DNA from 3 places in the Kitasatospora sp. NPDC096128 genome. Region 3 is predicted to be linked to each of the others. Evidence: riboswitches for the same ligand, from Rfam matches in the RefSeq annotation. Region 3 holds a riboswitch; each other region holds the start of a gene.
The links. A riboswitch is a leader RNA that binds a small molecule or an ion and turns the genes downstream of it on or off. The one in region 3 is predicted to bind magnesium.
Positions count from the first base shown of each region.

Region 1: linked by a shared signal. The riboswitch ahead of ABTY61_RS32725 (MgtC/SapB family protein) and the one ahead of ABTY61_RS30960 (NRAMP family divalent metal transporter) in region 3 are both predicted to bind magnesium.
Region 2: linked by a shared signal. The riboswitch ahead of ABTY61_RS20350 (NRAMP family divalent metal transporter) and the one ahead of ABTY61_RS30960 (NRAMP family divalent metal transporter) in region 3 are both predicted to bind magnesium.

Region 1 is NZ_JBEOSP010000039.1:43,107-48,710, reverse strand. Features, by position in the region: gene ABTY61_RS32740 (GTP-binding protein) at 1-987, shown strand, start outside; gene ABTY61_RS32735 (SDR family oxidoreductase) at 1,156-1,887, opposite strand; gene ABTY61_RS32730 (LysR family transcriptional regulator) at 1,983-2,834, shown strand; M-box (ykoK) riboswitch at 3,113-3,289, shown strand; gene ABTY61_RS32725 (MgtC/SapB family protein) at 3,568-4,362, shown strand; gene ABTY61_RS32720 (NRAMP family divalent metal transporter) at 4,447-5,604, shown strand, end outside.
Region 2 is NZ_JBEOSP010000017.1:80,451-86,054, forward strand. Features, by position in the region: gene ABTY61_RS20340 (YoaK family protein) at 1-77, opposite strand, end outside; gene ABTY61_RS20345 (MgtC/SapB family protein) at 135-869, opposite strand; gene ABTY61_RS20350 (NRAMP family divalent metal transporter) at 988-2,652, opposite strand; M-box (ykoK) riboswitch at 3,031-3,207, opposite strand; gene ABTY61_RS20355 (ABC transporter ATP-binding protein) at 3,376-4,146, shown strand; gene ABTY61_RS20360 (FtsX-like permease family protein) at 4,143-5,604, shown strand, end outside.
Region 3 is NZ_JBEOSP010000035.1:4,838-10,441, reverse strand. Features, by position in the region: gene fdhD (formate dehydrogenase accessory sulfurtransferase FdhD) at 1-126, shown strand, start outside; partial or broken gene ABTY61_RS30970 (LysR family transcriptional regulator) at 127-243, shown strand; gene ABTY61_RS30965 (YhgE/Pip domain-containing protein) at 395-1,720, opposite strand; M-box (ykoK) riboswitch at 1,929-2,106, shown strand; gene ABTY61_RS30960 (NRAMP family divalent metal transporter) at 2,434-4,083, shown strand; gene ABTY61_RS30955 (hypothetical protein) at 4,198-4,500, shown strand; gene ABTY61_RS30950 (hypothetical protein) at 4,572-4,820, shown strand; gene ABTY61_RS30945 (winged helix-turn-helix domain-containing protein) at 4,876-5,295, shown strand; gene ABTY61_RS30940 (hypothetical protein) at 5,344-5,604, shown strand, end outside.

The sequences.
Region 1 (5,604 bases), on a different contig from region 3:
GTCGACCGGCTCGCCCGGGCCGGGCGCTTCGACTACCTACTGATCGAGTCCAGCGGCATCTCCGAGCCGATGCCCGTCGCGGCCACCTTCGCCTTCGCCCGCGACGACGGCGCCACCCTGGCCGACGTGGCCCGCCTGGACACCATGGTCACCGTGGTCGACGCCGCGAACTTCCTGCCCGAACTGCGCGGCGGCGACGAGCTGACCGCGCGCGGCCTCGACCAGTACGAGGACGACGAACGCACCGTCAGCGACCTGCTGATGGACCAGGTCGAGTTCGCCGACGTCCTGGTCCTGAACAAGACCGACCTGGTCACGGCCGCGGAGGCCGACCGGCTCGCCGCCACACTCGGCCGGCTCAACCCGGCGGCCCGGATCGTCCGTGCGACCGGCGGCAAGGTCCCGCCCGCCGAACTCCTGGGCACCGGCCTCTTCGATCCGGCCAAGGCACAGGAGGCTCCGGGCTGGGTCGCCGAGCTCAACGGCGACCACGTGCCGGAGACCGAGGAGTACGGCATCACCAGCCTGGTCTTCCGCGCCGAACGGCCGTTCCATCCCGGCCGGCTCTGGGAGTTGGTGAGCGAGCGGCTCGACGCGGGGGAGTTCGGCACCGTGCTGCGCTCGAAGGGCTTCTTCTGGCTGGCCTCCCGGCCGGCCGTCACCGGCCTGTGGTCCCAGGCCGGTTCGGTCGCCCGCTTCGAACCCTCCGGCCTGCGTCCGGCCACGCCCCTGGTGACGTATCCAGCCGCTCTGACCGACGCCACAGCGCTGACCGGCCTCGGCGACGAGCAGCCGCACAGCGGCCAGGAGCTGGTCTTCATCGGCACCGGCCTGCGCACGGACGAGCTGCGCGCCGCGCTCACCCGCTGCCTGCTGGACGGCGCCGAGCACGCGGCCGGGCCGCACGTCTGGACGGCGTTCGAGGACCCGTTCCCCGCCTGGGACGAGTACGCGCTCCAGCTGGAGCACGACCACTCCCACGCGTGACCGTCACCGCCGGCCGCAGGCGAGAAGCATGACGAACGGCCCGGACCTCATGGGCGGTCCGAATGAACCCCGCCGGCACCGGCGGGCACGGGGGCAGCCGCCCCGACGGCCGGGGGCCCCTGGAAACCGCCCTGACGGTGCGGGCCCCCGGCCGTCGGGGAGCGGCCGTCACCAGGGCACCGGGCCGGCGTCCTCGAAGAACCGGCCGGTCGGGCCGTCGTCGGGCAGGGTGGCGAGTTTGACGGCGATCGCCGCGCCCTGTTCGGGGGTGCGAACGCCGCGGAAGCCGTTGAGGTCGGTCGCGACGTAGCCCGGGCAGGCGGCGTTGATCAGGATGTTCGTGCCGCTCAGTTCCCGGACGTACTGGAGGGTGACGGCGTTCAGGAAGGTCTTCGACGGCGCGTAGGCCACGGCCACCGGACCGATCGACTGCTCGCCGACGGTCGCCGACTGCCGGGTGAGGGAGCCGACACTGCTGGACATGTTGACGATTCGCGGCGAGGCGGAGCGGCGCAGCAGCGGCAGCATCGCGTTGGTGACGCGGATGACGCCGATCACGTTGGTCTCCACGACCGTTCGGATGATGGCGGGGTCGACCCGGGTGGGCTCCTGCGGCATGCCGCCGGTGATGGCGGCGTTGTTGACGAGCACGTCGAGGCGCCCGGCCCGGTCCTCGATCAGCTGTGCGGCGGCGGTCACACCGGCGTCGTCGGTCACGTCCAGCGGGACGCCGAACGCGTCGACGCCGGCCGCGCGCAGTTTCTCCACCGCGGCCCGGCGGCGCTGGTCGTCGCGGGCGCCGACGCCGACGCTCCAGCCGAGGGCGCCCAGGCTCGCGGCGATCTCGTAGCCGATTCCCTTGTTCGCGCCGGTGACCAGCGCAATCGTTCGTTCGCTCATGGGAACCATGCTGCTCCCGGCCACGGGGGGAGGTCCAAGACCGATCGGGTGGGCACCGATACCGTGCGGGTATCGATCAGGGGTAGCGTGGCCGCATGGAGACCCGGGAACTGCGGTATTTCGTCGCTGTCGCTGAGGAGCTGCACTTCGGGCGCGCCGCGCAGCGCCTGGGGATCGCACAGCCGCCCCTGTCACGGGCGATCCAGCAGCTCGAACGCCGGCTCGGGGCCGCGCTGCTGGACCGGACCAGCCGCACCGTCAGGCTGACCGAGGCCGGCTCGGTGCTGCTGGTCGAGGGCCGGGCGGCGCTGGAGGCGGTCGACGCCGCCGAGCGCCGGACCCGCCGCGCCGCGCTCCCCGCGACCGGCGGTCCCGGCCTGGTCCTGGTCACGAAGGCCAACGCGTCCAGCGCACTGCTGGCGAGACTGCTCGACGCGTACGCCGCCGAACCGGGCGCGGTCCCCGTGGAGGTCATCCTGTGCGGCCCGGCCGAGCAGGGCCGGTTCCTGCGCGAGGGCCGGGCCGATGTGGCGCTGCTGCACCGGCCGTTCGACTCGACGGCCGGGCTGCACACCGAGGAGCTCGGTACGGAGGGCCAGGTGGCGGTGCTGCCGGCCGGGCATCCGCTCACCCTCCGGGCCCATCTGCACCTGGCCGACCTCACCGGGCTGCCGGGCCTGCCCCTGCCGCGCTGGCCCGGCCCCGACGGCAGCTATCCGCCCGGTCCCGGTCCCCAAGTCCGCGACCACGCGCAGTTGTTGCAGCTCATCGCGCTCGGCCGGGCCTGCGCGGTCTCACCGGAGTCGTGCCGGGCCCAACTGCACGGTGACCTCGCCGCCGTGCCCGTGCTGGACGCGCCGAAGGTCACCACGGTGATCGCCTGGCCGCCGCACAGCCGGTCCAGAGCCGTCGCCGACCTCGTCCGCACGGCGACAGGTCTCCCGTAGCCCACCGCGAGTCCGCCGCGCCCGGCCGGGTTTGGGTCGGCCCGGCCCGGCCCGGTGCAGGCCGGCGAACCTGCCGCCCGGATCAGGGCAGTCGGCGACGGGGACGTCGACCTGGTCCGATCCGTCGTCAGATCCATCCGAACCGGGCGTCATCAGGGCTTTCCGTCATGGCGCAGGCTGTCCGCCGCCGCCGTCGTTCGTACGGGTCCCGGGTGTCAAGGTTGAGTAAAGGTGGTCGGCACACGGATCCACAGGGTCTACGCTTGGCGAGGTTTGAACAGGCACCTCGTTCGGTGAGGCGTCTTCACGGACACAGGCCACTGACCCGACGACGTCGAGAGACGCCCAGGTTCAGGACAGATCTTCCCGACCTAAGGGTTGATCCCAAGTGGCTTCCCCCGCACCAGGGGGATCACGCCGTGAAGTGCCAAAGCTCTGACGAGTTGGGGTGTACCGGTCGCTTTCGCGCGCCGGGACGCTCCTTGCCGTGTCGATGCGGCGCACACTCGGTGCGTCCCCGGCCGGGAGGAGGCGAGAACATGGACTGCGACAGTCCGGGCCATAGTCGCCCCTGCTCCCGCATGCTCTCGTACGCCTCCGGCATGCGGTAACAGCCCTTCCTGCACGTCTATGTGACGCATCTTCGGTTCCGCACGGCCTCATGCCGCCGCGGGCCGCTGTGGTGTGCCCCGAACCCGTCCGCCCGCCGGCCTCTCGCCCGAGGAGGTGCCTCGTGCACGCCCTGACCACCGTCGACTTCGTGATCCGCCTCGCCACCGGCGTGGCCTGCGGGGCACTGATCGGCATGGAACGCCAGTGGCGGGCCCGGATGGCCGGCCTGCGCACCAATGCCCTGGTCGCCGCCGGCGCCACCCTGTTCGTCCTGTACAGCGAGGCCGTCGGCGACACCGGCAGCCCCACCCGGGTCGCCTCCTACGTCGTCTCCGGCGTGGGCTTCCTCGGCGGCGGCGTGATCCTGCGCGACGGCGCCGACGTGCGCGGCCTCAACACCGCCGCCACGCTGTGGTGTTCGGCCGCCGTCGGGGTGCTGGCCGGCTCCGGCAAGTTCGAACTGGCCGTGCTCGGCAGCCTGACCGTGCTCGCCGTCCACCTGATCCTGCGGCCGGCCGCCCGCCTGCTCGACCACGCCCCGGCGGCCGGCATCTCCCCGGGCGGCGGCCACGCCCCGGCCGGCGCCGGCGACCCGGACCCGACCACCCGCGCCACCGTCCACCTGGAGTGCGAGCGGGGCACCGAGATCCACATCCGGGCCCTCCTCCTCCAGGCCCTCGCCGCCTCCGGGCTCTCGCCCACCGGGCTGCGCGCCCGCCGTACGGGGGCCGCCGCGGCCGCGGGCCGGGGGAGCGAGGAGACCACCAGCCTGCGCGCCACCGTCACCATCACCGGAGACGCCGCCTGCGCGTCGGAGCAGGTGGTCGCCCGCCTCTCGCTGGAGCCGGGCGTCAGAGACCTGCACTGGCACCTGGACGACGAGCACGACGACGCCGAACGGCACGCGCTCGCCTGACCCGGCACCCCCGCCCGAGGCCGTACCCGGCCGCAGAAGCGCTGCGCCGACACGGCCGCCCAGACCCCTCAGAGGAGAAGCGCGTTGACCTTCCACGCCACCCGACCGGCCTCGAGCCGGGTGCCCGGCCCCGGTGAGTCGACGACCACGCCGGAGCCCGCCGCAGCGGCGACGGTGGACACCGCTCACGTCGGTGACATCGTCGGCGCACTCGGCACGATCAGCCGGCACGACCCCGGCCGACGCGGTTCGCTGGGGCAGCGCATCAGGGCCCTGCTGGTCATCATGGGCCCGGGCCTGATCGTGATGGTCGGTGACAACGACGCCGGTGGCGTGGCGACGTACGCCCAGGCGGGCCAGACCTACGGCATGAAGCTGCTGTGGACACTGGCCCTGCTGATCCCGGTGCTCTACGTCAACCAGGAGATGGTGGTCCGCCTCGGTGCGGTCACCGGGGTCGGTCACGCCCGGCTGATCTTCCAGCGCTTCGGCCGGTTCTGGGGGATGTTCAGCGTCGGCGACCTGTTCCTGGTCAATGCGCTCACCCTGGTCACCGAGTTCATCGGGGTGTCCCAGGCGCTGGACCACTTCGGCATCCCGCAGTACATCTCGGTGCCGCTCGCGGCGGTCCTGCTGTTCGCCGTCGTGGCCGGCGGATCGTTCCGGCGCTGGGAGCGGTTCCTGTTCGCGCTGATCGCCCTCAACGTGATCGTGCTCCCGATGGCGCTGCTCGCGCACCCGAAGCTGGACGAGACCGCGGCGGGCATCGTGCCGCAGTTCCCCGGCGGCCTCGACTCGGCCCTGCTGCTGATGATCATCGCCGTGGTGGGGACCACCGTCGCCCCCTGGCAGCTGTTCTTCCAGCAGTCCAACGTGGTCGACAAGCGGATCACCCCGCGCTGGATCCGCTATGCCCGCGCCGACCTGCGGATCGGCATCGCGGTGGTGACGGTGGGCGCCGCCGCCATCATGGCCACCGCCGCGTTCGTCTTCCAGGGCACCGGCCTCTCCGGCGGGTTCACCGACGCCGGAGCGGTCGCCGACGGCCTCGGGCAGCACGGCGGCCCGACGCTCGGCGTCCTGTTCGCGATCGTGCTGCTCGACGCCTCGCTGATCGGCGCCAACGCCGTCGGCCTCGCCACCACCTACACCCTCGGCGACACCTTCGAGCGGCGGCACTCCCTGCACTGGAAGCTCCGCGAGGCGCCGCTCTTCTACCTCGGCTACGCGGTCCTGATCGGC
Region 2 (5,604 bases), on a different contig from region 3:
TCCACCACCCCGGTGACCAGGGTCAGCACCAGCAGCATCGGCACCAGCGGCCCGTGCTCGGGGTCGGCTCTCAGCATCGGACGGCTCCCGGAAGGTACGCGTGACGGTCCTTCCGTTCTACTACCTCGGCGGGCTCAGGCGAGTGCCGTACTGCTCGGGTCGTCCGACTCGTCGTCCAGGTGCCAGTGCAGGTCCCGGACGCCCGGCTCCAGCGAGAGCCGGGAGACGACCTGCTCCAGCGCGGGGGCGACCTGGCCGCTGATCGCCACGGTGGCCCGCAGGTTGGTGGCGTCGCCCTGCTCGGTGCGCCGGGCGCGCAGGCCGGTGGGAGCGAGGCCGGAGGCGGTCAGGGCCTGCAGCAGCAGGGCGCGGATGTGGGTCTCGGACTTGCGGTCGCACTCCAGGTGGACGGTGGCCCGGGAGGTGGAGTCCGGGTCGCTGCCGGACTGCGGGGCCCGGTCGAGCAGCCGGCCGGCCGGACGCAGCACCAGGTGCACGGCGAGCACCGCCAGCGTGCCGAGGGCGGCCAGCTCCAGCTTTCCGGAGGCGGCCAGCACCCCGACGGCGGCCGAACACCACAGCGTGGCGGCGGTGTTGAGGCCGCGCACGCCGGCGCCGTCGCGCAGGATCACGCCACCGCCGAGGAAGCCGATGCCGGAGACGACGTAGGAGGCGACCCGGGTGGGGCTGCCGGTGTCGCCGACGGCCTCGCTGTACAGGACGAACAGGGTGGCGCCGGCGGCGACCAGCGCGTTGGTGCGCAGGCCGGCCATCCGGGCCCGCCACTGGCGCTCGATGCCGATCAGCGCGCCGCAGGCGACGCCGGTGGCGAGCCGGACCAGGAACTCGACGGTGGTCAGGGTGTGCACGGCGGCACCTCCTCCAGAGGATCCACGGGGAAGACGGGCAGGGGAATCACGGGCAAAAGGAACGGACGGGTGGCGGGCCGCTGCCCGCCACCCGTCCGTACGGGTTCCGCTCGGCGGCTCAGTGGTTCAGCGCGGTCTGGACGACCTTGATGATGACCATGATCATCGCGATCAGCAGGTAGGCGCGCAGGGCACCCATGCCGACCTTGCGGGCGGTGGACATGACCGGCTGGCCCAGGGTCTCCAGCGGGGGCATCCGCCAGTTCTCCCGGCCGGTGCGGTCGATCGGGTCCTCCTTGGTGCCGGTGCGGCCGGCGGTGAAGAAGTACCCGGCGACCAGCACGCCCGCCACGCCGCACCCGGCCATGATCCAGAGGATCGCGCCCGAGCTGATGTCCGGCCAGACCACCGAGGCGGTGAGGATCAGCGAGAGCATCACCAGCACGCCGACCACCGTCGAGGTGAAGGCGTTGGTCCTGGGCCCGTTGGCCCAGGGGCCGAGCACGGCCTTGTCGTTGCAGAGCAGCAGCAGGAAGACGGTGGCGGAGGGCAGCAGCACCCCGGCCAGCACCTGGACGAACTGGGTGATCAGGCCCTGGGTGTAGCCGTTGGACAGCAGGGTGATCGTCGCGGCGACCGCGACCAGGCCGGCGTAGACGGCGTAGAAGCCCTTGGCGCCCTTGACCCCGCGGTGCAGGGAGTGCTTGATGCCGAAGACGTCGCCGATCGCGTAGGCGGTGGAGAGCGAGACGGCGAAGGCGCCGATGATCGAGGCGTCCAGCAGCGCGATGGCGAACAGCACGCCCGCCAGGTGGCCGGCCTTGTCCTCGATGCCCTTGGCCACGGCCGCGGTGTCGGAGAACTGGCCGAAGCCGTCGGTGCCGGCGAAGGCCGCCGCCGTGAGGCCGATCAGCGCGGCCGCACCGATGATCACGATCGCGATGCCGATCCACAGGTCGACCTTCTCGTACTTCATGAAACGCGGGGTGATCCGCTTGTCGATGACGTACGACTGCTGGAAGAACAGCTGCCAGGGGGCGACGGTGGTGCCCACGATCGAGATGATGACCATCATGACGGCCGCGAGCTGGCCGGCGCCGCCGGGCATCTGCGGCGTCACGAAGTCGTGGGCCATCTGCGAGGTCTTGGGGTGGACCATGAAGTAGATCGGCACCAGCAGCAGCGAGCCGACGCACAGCGTGATGGCGACCCGCTCGAAGCGCTGGAAGGAGCCGGTGAAGGCCGAGGCGATGATGATCGCCGCCGCCAGGACCACGGAGAGGACCTTGGGCAGGCCCAGGTACCCGGCCGCCATGGTGACGCCGATGAACTCGGTGACCAGGGTGAGGGCGTTGAGCAGGAACAGGTCGATGACGCTGAACGCGCCCCAGAACTTGCCGAACCGCTCCAGGATCAGCCGGGCGTGGCCGACGCCGGTGACGGCGCCCAGCCGCAGCACCATCTCCTGGTTGACGTACAGCACGGGCACCAGCAGGAGCAGGGTCCACAGCAGCTGGGTGCCGTAGTTCTGGCCGGCCTGGCCGTAGGTGGAGAAGGCGCCGGCGTCGTTGTCGCCGACCATCACGATCAGGCCGGGGCCGACGATCGCCAGCAGGGTCTTGAGCCGGGCGGAGAGTCCGCTGCGGGGGGCGGTGTCGTCGAGCCGGATGGTGCCGAGCGCACCCTTGATGTCGCCGACGTGGGCGTCGTCCAGGACGGCGGACTTGGCGGCGGCGGGAGCGGCGGGGGCGGTGGGGACCGTCTGAACCTTCGGGTCCAGCATCACGTTGGTCATGGCGGGGGCCTCCCTCCCCCTACCTTGAGGGGGCGTCAGGGGGCACGCAGCGGCAATCCTCCCCACGGGCGCACGGCATCCACGCCGTACGGCGACGCTGAGCGGCGGCGGCCGTGCGGGCATGAGGATGCTGACGGTGCGTCAGGCGGCGTGCGTCGAGGCATGGTCGAGCGCAGGACGAATCGCCGGGTGAACGCGCAGGGAAGGTTGTTACCGCGTGCCGGAGGTGTGCGAGAGCATGCGGAGGTAGGGGCTACTGTGGCCCGGACTATCGCAGTCCATGTCTCTCGCCTCCTCCCGGTCGGGAGCGCACCGTCTGTGCGCCGCATCACGACACGGCAAGGAGCACACCGGCCATCGAGGACCGGTACACCCCAACTCGTCAGAGCTTTGGCACTCCACGGCGTGTCCAGCCGGATCGGCCGGAAGCCACTTGGGGTCAACCCTTAACTCGGGAAGACCTGTCCTGAACCTGGGCGTCTCTCGACGTCGTCGGGTCAGTGGCCTGTGTCCGTGAAGACGCCTCACCGAACGAGGTGCCTTTTCAAACCTCCCAAAGCATAGACCCGGCGCGCCGGGCCCGTGTCACCTTTTCGGCTGATCTTCGACAGCTTTGTAGAACCTTGACCAAAACCGTGACGCCTTGTGCACCCTTCCCCGGCATATATAGTTCACCGACATATGCAGCTGAACAGCTCACGAGGGGGAAGCATGTCCCACATCGATCCGAGCCGACCCGCGCCCGTCCTGCAGTTGGCCGGGGTCTCCCGGGTGCACGGCCGCGGCGCCGCCGAGGTGCACGCCCTGCGCGAGGTCGACCTGACCGTCCACGCCGGCGAGTTCGTCGCCGTGATGGGGCTCTCCGGCTCCGGCAAGTCGACCCTGCTCACCCTGGCCGGCGGACTGGACCTGCCCAGCGGCGGCGAGGTGCTGGTCGAGGGCGTGACCCTCGGCGGCCTCAGCCGGGGCAGGCTCGCCGACCTGCGGCGGCGCTCCGTCGGCTACGTCTTCCAGGACTACAACCTGATCCCGGCGCTCACCGCCGCCGAGAACATCTCGCTGCCGCGCGAACTCGACGGCGTCTCCGGCCGCGCCGCCCGCCGGGAGGCCCTCGCCGCCCTGGAGGAGCTCGGCATCCCCGAACTCGCCGACCGCTTCCCCGACGACATGTCCGGCGGCCAGCAGCAGCGCGTCGCCATCGCCCGCGCCCTGATCGGCGAGCGCCGCCTCGTCCTCGCCGACGAGCCCACCGGCGCCCTCGACTCCGCCACCGGCGAAGCCGTGCTCGCCGTGCTCCGCGCCCGCTGCGACGCCGGCGCCGCCGCCATGATGGTCACCCACGAGGCCGCGCACGCCAGTTGGGCCGACCGGGTGGTCCACCTGCGGGACGGCGCGGTCGCCTCGGAGAGCGCCGGACGCCGCTCCGCCGGCTGCCAGGCCGCCGTCCACCGCTCCAACTCCCTGGGTGAGGTGGCCCGGTGAGGTTCGGAGCATGGAAGGTCGCGCTGCGGATGGCCCGACGCGACGCCCTGCGGGCCAAGGGGCGCAGCGCCCTGATCCTGGCCATGATCGCGCTGCCCGTGCTCGGCGTCACCGGCGCCGACGTGGTCCACCGCAGCACGCAACTGACCCCCGCCGAACGGGTCGAGCGGGTGGTGGGCGGCGCGGACGCGCTGGTCACCGCGCTCAGCCCGGGCCAGGCCGTCGAACAGGCCCCGGTCGCCGAGGACGGCGCCTTCGCCGTCCGGGCCCGCCCCGGGCAGCAGCCCACGCCCGAGCAGCTCAAGGGCGCGAGCACCGACCCGACCGTCCTGGTCGGCTCGCTGCTGCCGCCCGGCAGCGCGCTCACCCCCGTCCGGACCGGTCCGGAGACCGGCGCCACCTCGCCCGAGGGCCTGGTCCGCACCCTCACCACCGAGGCCGAACTGGGCGACCCGGTCTGGCGCGGCCGGATGGACCTGGTCGAGGGCCGCGCGCCCGGCGCGCCGCACGAGATCGCCGTCACCCAGGCCTTCCTGGACCACTCCGGGCTCCGGCTCGGCAGCGACACCACCGTCCAGGGGCTGGAACGGACCACCTTCCGCATCACCGGACTGGTGGAGCACCCGGACGACCTCAAGCGGGTCGAACTCGTCGCCCGGCCGGGCGAGTTGCTCGACCAGCTGGCCGCCGCGGCGGAGCCCGGACAGCCCGCCCCCGAGCCGGGCCGCAACGGCCACAGCTCCTGGCTGGTGCACCTCCCGGGCGGGGCCGCCCTCGACTGGGCCGCGGTCCAGTCGTTCAACGCCCACGGCTACACCCTCACCGCGCGCGCCGTCGCGCTCGACCCGCCGCCCTCCGGCGCCGTCCCCTACTACCGGGACTCGGCCGTCTACCGCGACCCCGCCGGCGGCAACACCACCAAGGTCGTCGTCGCCACCGTCACCGGCATGGCGCTGCTGGAGGTCGCCCTGCTCGCCGGGCCCGCCTTCGCGGTCGGCGCCCGCCGCTCCCGCCGCCAGCTCGCCCTGCTCGGCGCCGCGGGCGGCCGGCGCACCCACATCGGCGCGGTCGTGCTCGGCGGCGGCCTGGTGCTCGGCCTGGCCGGTGCCGCGCTCGGCGTGGCGGTCGGCACCGGCCTGGTCGCCGCCCTGCGACCGGTGATCGAGGAGGTCGGCGGCGCCCGCTTCGGCCACTTCGCCCTCTCCCCGCTGGACCTGCCCGCGATCGCCGGCATCGGCCTGCTCACCGCGCTGCTCGCGGCCGCCCTGCCGGCCTGGCAGGCCGCCCGGCGCAGCGTCACCGCCGGCCTCACCGGGCGGGACTCCGTCCGGGCGCCCAACCGCCTGGTCACCGTGGGCGGCGTGGTGCTGCTCCTCGGCGGCGGCGTGCTCGCGATGTACGGCGCGGGCGCCGTCCAGCGCGGCCTGCCCGTGGTCAGCACCTACGACGCCCGCACCC
Region 3 (5,604 bases):
CCGTCCTCGCTGGCGGCGGACCTGGCCGAGGAGAGCGGGCTGACCCTGGTCGGCTTCCTGCGCGGCGACTCGATGAACGTCTACACCCGCACCGACCGGATCGACACCGCCCCGGAAAGCAGTTAGATGCACTTCCGCCAGCTCGAGTACCTGGTCGCCCTCGCCCGCGAGCGGCACTTCGCCCGCGCCGCCCAGGCCTGCCGGGTCTCCCAGCCCGCGCTGTCCGAGGCGGTGCGCAAGCTGAGCCCGCGCCCTGCTGGAGGTGGCCCGCCGGACGGACGTCGCCGGGGTGCTGGGCAGCCTGCCGCACGCGTGACCGCGCGAGCGCGGCGGCGCCGGGTTCGACCCGGTGGACGCCATCCGGGCCCGACCGCCGCCGGGGCCCAGGGGCCGGCTACTCCGACGGCTGGGGCGTCCAGCGGTGCAGCCCCTTGCGGTCGTAGTAGCGGGTCATCCCGAAGCCGAAGGCCAGCGCCAGCACCACCCCGACGGCGATCATGATCCAGCCTCGGGCCAGCCCGGCGTCCGCGCGGGCGTCGAAGAACAGGATCGCCCGGATGCCGTCGCTCAGCTGCCGCATCGGTTCGAAGACGGCGAGGAAGCGGTAGAAGCCGGGCACCGCCTGGAGCGGGACGGTCGCCCCGGAGGACGGCAGGGCGAGCGCGATGAACACGAACATGGACACCAGCTGCCCGATCCCGCCGAACGCGGCGTTGATGGCCTGCACCCCGAGGCCGACGGCGAGGCTGGCGCAGTAGGCGAACACCCACAGCAGCGCCTGGTGCGGGGCGTCCATGCCGAGGACGCCGGCCGTGCAGAGCAGCACCAGCGAGGTGGTCACCAGCATGAGCCCGGCGGTCATCAGCATCTTGAGCAGCAGGGTCTGGGTGCGGCTGATCGGAACGGTCGGGCGGCGGGTGTGCCAGGGGCCGATCTCGCTGTCGCTGTAGCCGAGGGCGCCGTCGACGCCGTTGTGGATGATGTTGCCGCCGATGAAGCCGGTCAGCACGGCGAGCAGGGTGAAGTAGAAGGCGCTCAGGCCGAGGCCGCTGTGGCTGCCGATCGGGTGGCCGACCTGGGTGGTGACGGCGAACGGGTCGGCGAGCAGCAGCCGGGCGGTGGCGCCGGTGTCCGGCCCCTGGGCGCCCGGGCCGCCCTGGGCCGGTACGGCGGCCAGCAGCTGCCGGCCGGCCGCGACCGAGGCCTGGTGGGCGGCGTTCTGGGCGGTCTGGGCGGCGATCGAGGAGCCGAGGCTGCCCAGGCCGGGGTTGGTGAGGACGGTGAGGGTGGGCCGCTTGACGGCCCCGCCGGTGGCGAGCGCGGAGACGGTGGCGGTGAAGTCGGCGGGGACGACCAGTACGCCGTAGACCTTGCCGGTGGCGAGCAGGTCGCGGGCGCCCGCCTCGTCGGTCTGCCGCCAGTGGACGGTGTCACCGGGCGTGCCGGCCACCACGGCGCGGGTCAGCTGGGTGCCGAGGTTCACCGGCTGGCCGGGCGGCGGCGGGGCCTGGTCGGCGTTCACCAGGGCGATCGGCAGCCGGTGCAGGTGGCCGGTCGGGTTGACGATGCCGCCCAGGTAGAGCAGGGAGAGCAGCACGGCCACCAGGGCGCACAGCACGCCGGGGAAGAGCCAGAGCTTGGGGCGCCGGGCGAGCGCCAACGCCCTCGCCTGCCGGGGAGCCCCCTGGGAGCCTGCGGTCTGGGAGCCGGCGGTAGCCATGCCACCCCTCTGCTGCGTGTGCGGGTACGGATCCGGCGGGAAGTCGTTCCGTCGTCACGTGCTGCTCAAACCCGCGTCACCCGGACGGGCGGCACACCGGACGTCACACCCGACGTCACGCCCGACGTCACGCCTCGCAAAAGGTAAAGGTTCTACCAAGTACGCAAGTATCGCGCTCCGGCCGGTCTATGCTTCTGGAGGTTTGAAGAAGGCACCTCGTTCGGTGAGGCTTCTTCACGGACACAGGCCACTGATCCGACGACGTCGAGAGACGCCCAGGGTTAGGACAGATCTTCCCGACCTAAGGGTTGATCCGAAGTGGCTTCCGGCCCGAGCGGGTTGGACACGCCGTGGAGTGCCAAAGCTCTGACGAGTTGGGGTGAGCCGGCGTCTCTGTAGCGCGTCGGCGAACTCCTTGCCGTGTCGATGACACGCACCACGGGGTGCGTCGACCGGGAGGAGGCGAGAGACATGGATTGCAGTAGTCCGGGCCACAGTTGCCCCTATCCCCGCTTGTCCTCGTACACCTCCGGCACGCGGTAACAACCTCCCCTGCGCGTCTCTCCGGCGACGCATCACCTCACGCTCGCGGCTTCGCCGTGCCCGCACGGGCCCGCGCCGCCGCGCGCTGATGCGCCATGCCCTCACGCAGGGGGAATTGCTGCTGCGCGCCCCCACCACCCCGCCTGTCAGGGGTCCACGGGAGGAACGTCATGACCACCAACGCCACACTCAACTCCAAGATCCCGCCGCAGCGTTCGGCCGTCCTGGACGACGCCCACGTCGGCGACATCAAGGGTGCGCTCGGCACCATCAAGCTCGATGACGACGCACCACGCACCGGTCTGTCGGCGAGACTCAAGACCCTGCTCGCGATCGTCGGCCCCGGCCTCATCGTGATGGTCGGCGACAACGACGCCGGCGCCTTCTCCACCTACGGCAACGCCGGGCAGAACTACGGCACCCAGCTGCTGTGGACGCTGGCCCTGCTGATCCCGGTGCTGTACGTCAACCAGGAGATGGTGCTGCGCCTGGGCGCCGTCACCGGTGTCGGGCACGCCCGGCTGATCCTGGAGCGCTTCGGCAAGTTCTGGGGCGCCTTCAGCGTCATCGACCTGTTCCTGCTGAACGCGCTCACCCTGGTCACCGAGTTCATCGGCGTGACACTCGCGGCCGGGTACCTCGGACTGCCGAAGGTCGCCTCGGTCGTGATAGCGGCGGCCGTCATCATCGCCTCGGCGTTCACCGGCTCCTTCCAGCGCTTCGAGCGCGTCGCCGTCACGCTCTGCGTCGGCTCGCTGCTGCTGGTGCCGATCTACTTCATGGTCCACCCCAAGACCTCGCAGATGGCCCACGACTTCGTGGTCCCGCAGATGCCGGGCGGCTCGGGTGAGCTCGCGACCGTCATGCTGCTGATCGTCTCCATCGTGGGCACCACCGTCGCCCCCTGGCAGCTGTTCTTCCAGCAGTCGTACGTCATCGACAAGCGCATCACCCCGCGCTTCATGAAGTACGAGAAGGCCGACCTGTGGATCGGCATCGCCATCGTGATCATCGGCGCCGCCGCCATGATGGGCTTCTGCGCCGCCGCCTTCGACGGCACCGACGGCTTCGGCCAGTTCACCGACGCGGCCGGGATCGCCAAGGGCCTGGAGGACAAGGCCGGGCACGTGGTCGGTGTGCTGTTCGCCATCGCGCTGCTGGACGCCTCGATCATCGGCGCCTTCGCGGTGTCGCTGTCCACCGCCTACGCCATCGGCGACGTCTTCGGGATCAAGCACTCGCTGCACCGCGGGGTCAAGGGCGCCAAGGGCTTCTACGGCATCTACGCCGGCGTGGTCGTGGTGGCCGCCGCCATCACCCTGCTGTCCAACGACTACCTGCAGGGTCTGATGACCCAGTTCGTCCAGGTGCTGGCCGGGGTGCTGCTGCCCTCCGCGACGGTCTTCCTGCTGCTGCTCTGCAACGACAAGGCCGTGCTCGGCCCGTGGCGCAACGGCCCCAAGACCAACGCCTTCACCTCCGCCGTGGTCGGCATCCTGGTCATGCTGTCGCTGATCCTGACCGCCGCCGTGGTCTGGCCGGACATCAGCTCCGACGCGCTCCTCTGGATCATGGCCGGCTGCGGGGTGACGGGCGTCCTGGTCGCCGGGTACTTCTTCACCTTCGGCCGCAAGGGCACCAAGGAGGACCCGATCGACCGCACCGACCGGGAGAACTGGCGGATGCCCCCGCTGGAGACCCTGGAGAAGCCGGTCATGTCCACCGCCCGCAAGATCGGCATGGGCGCCCTGCGCTCCTACCTGCTGGTCGCGATGATCATGGTCATCATCAAGATCGTCCAGACCGCCCTGAGCCACTGACGCCGAACCGCTGACCGGCCGCCGGGGGCGGCACCGCGCACGACCGCCCGCCGCCCCCGGCCCGCCCCGGAACCCTCGACCGCCCCGCACCCGGGGAAGGAAGGAAGTACGGCCATGCGCACCACCCCGTTCCACCGCTGCCCGAGCATCCGCCTCGCCCTCCACGACGGCGTCGAGCGCGCCTATCGCCTCGACGATCCCGGCAGCTGCCCCCAGTCGGGCACCCGCAACACTCCGGCCTCCGCGTACGAGCCCCGCGTCCACCTGGCCTACCTGCTGGCCCGCCAGGGCCACCGCCCGGCCTGGCTCGCCGCCTTCGCGGACCTCCCGCCGGCCGCCGCGCACCGGCTCGCCCACGCCGCCGCCCGTCACCGGGCCACCGCCGCGAGCCCCGCATCCGCCGCGTCCGCCGCCTGATTTTTCGTCAATTCCCGCACCGATCGGTGCAGTTGTTCCCATTCATTGCCTTGTCACGGAGGTGACCAGCCATGTCCATCGTTGCCGCGTTCCAGCCCGCCCTTCCCTCCTCCGACCCCGGCCGACTGCGCGCCGCCCTCGCCGCGGTGGGCCGACGGCTGGCCACCAGCCCGCTCGACAACACCGTCCTGCGCGCCGTCGGCACCCCGGCCACGACCCTGCCGAGCAGCCGTCCGACCCGGCTGCGGGCCAGCTGGCACTCCGTCACCGGCCCCGACGGCGCCGCCCGGCTGGAAGCCTCCTGGCACCCGGGCCACTGACCGGCCGGCCTTTCCCCTCCTCCCACCACTTCGACCCGACGAAGGAGCTTCCGCCATGGCCGTGCGCTACCGCAGGCTCGACGCCATCTTCTCGGACCACACCGCCGCCGCCCCGGTCCTGCGGCCCGTCCCCGCCACACCGCCCGTCCCCGCCACACCGCCCGCCCTCAGCCCGGACCCCGGCCTGGTGGTCGACTCCGAGCAGCGCACCGTCATCGTCGACGGTCAGCAACTCACCCTGCCGTACCTGGAGTTCGAACTGCTCGCGCACCTGGTCGGCAACCCGCTGCGGGTGCACTCCCGCCGCCAGCTGATGGAGTCCGTCTGGGGCCGGCCGGACACCGGCGACACCCGCACCATCGCCACCCACATCGCCCGGCTCCGCCGCAAGCTCGGCCCCGGCCACCGGGAGGCGATCGCCACCGTCCGGCAGATCGGCTACAAGTACGACCCCCGGCTGGTCCGCGCCGCCTGAGGCCCGCACCGCCGCAGCACGGCCGACACCACCGAAGGAGGACACCGCATGACCAGAACCGCCCTGTTCCCCTGGACGAGCCGAGGTACGGCGCTCTGCGTCGTCATGCTCCTCCTGGCCCTCCAGGTCGCCGCCCTCGGCGTCTCCCCCGCCCCGCTGCGGCTCTTCCTCTCCGGCGTGCTCATCGGCGCCTCGGCCGTCGGACTGCTGCTCGCCCTGCTGCTGGCCCACAGCCGGCAGCGGGCGGGCCGGCCGGCCGCCGACCGGGCCGCCGCCGTCGCGGTCGCCGCCGGGGACGACGACACCCAG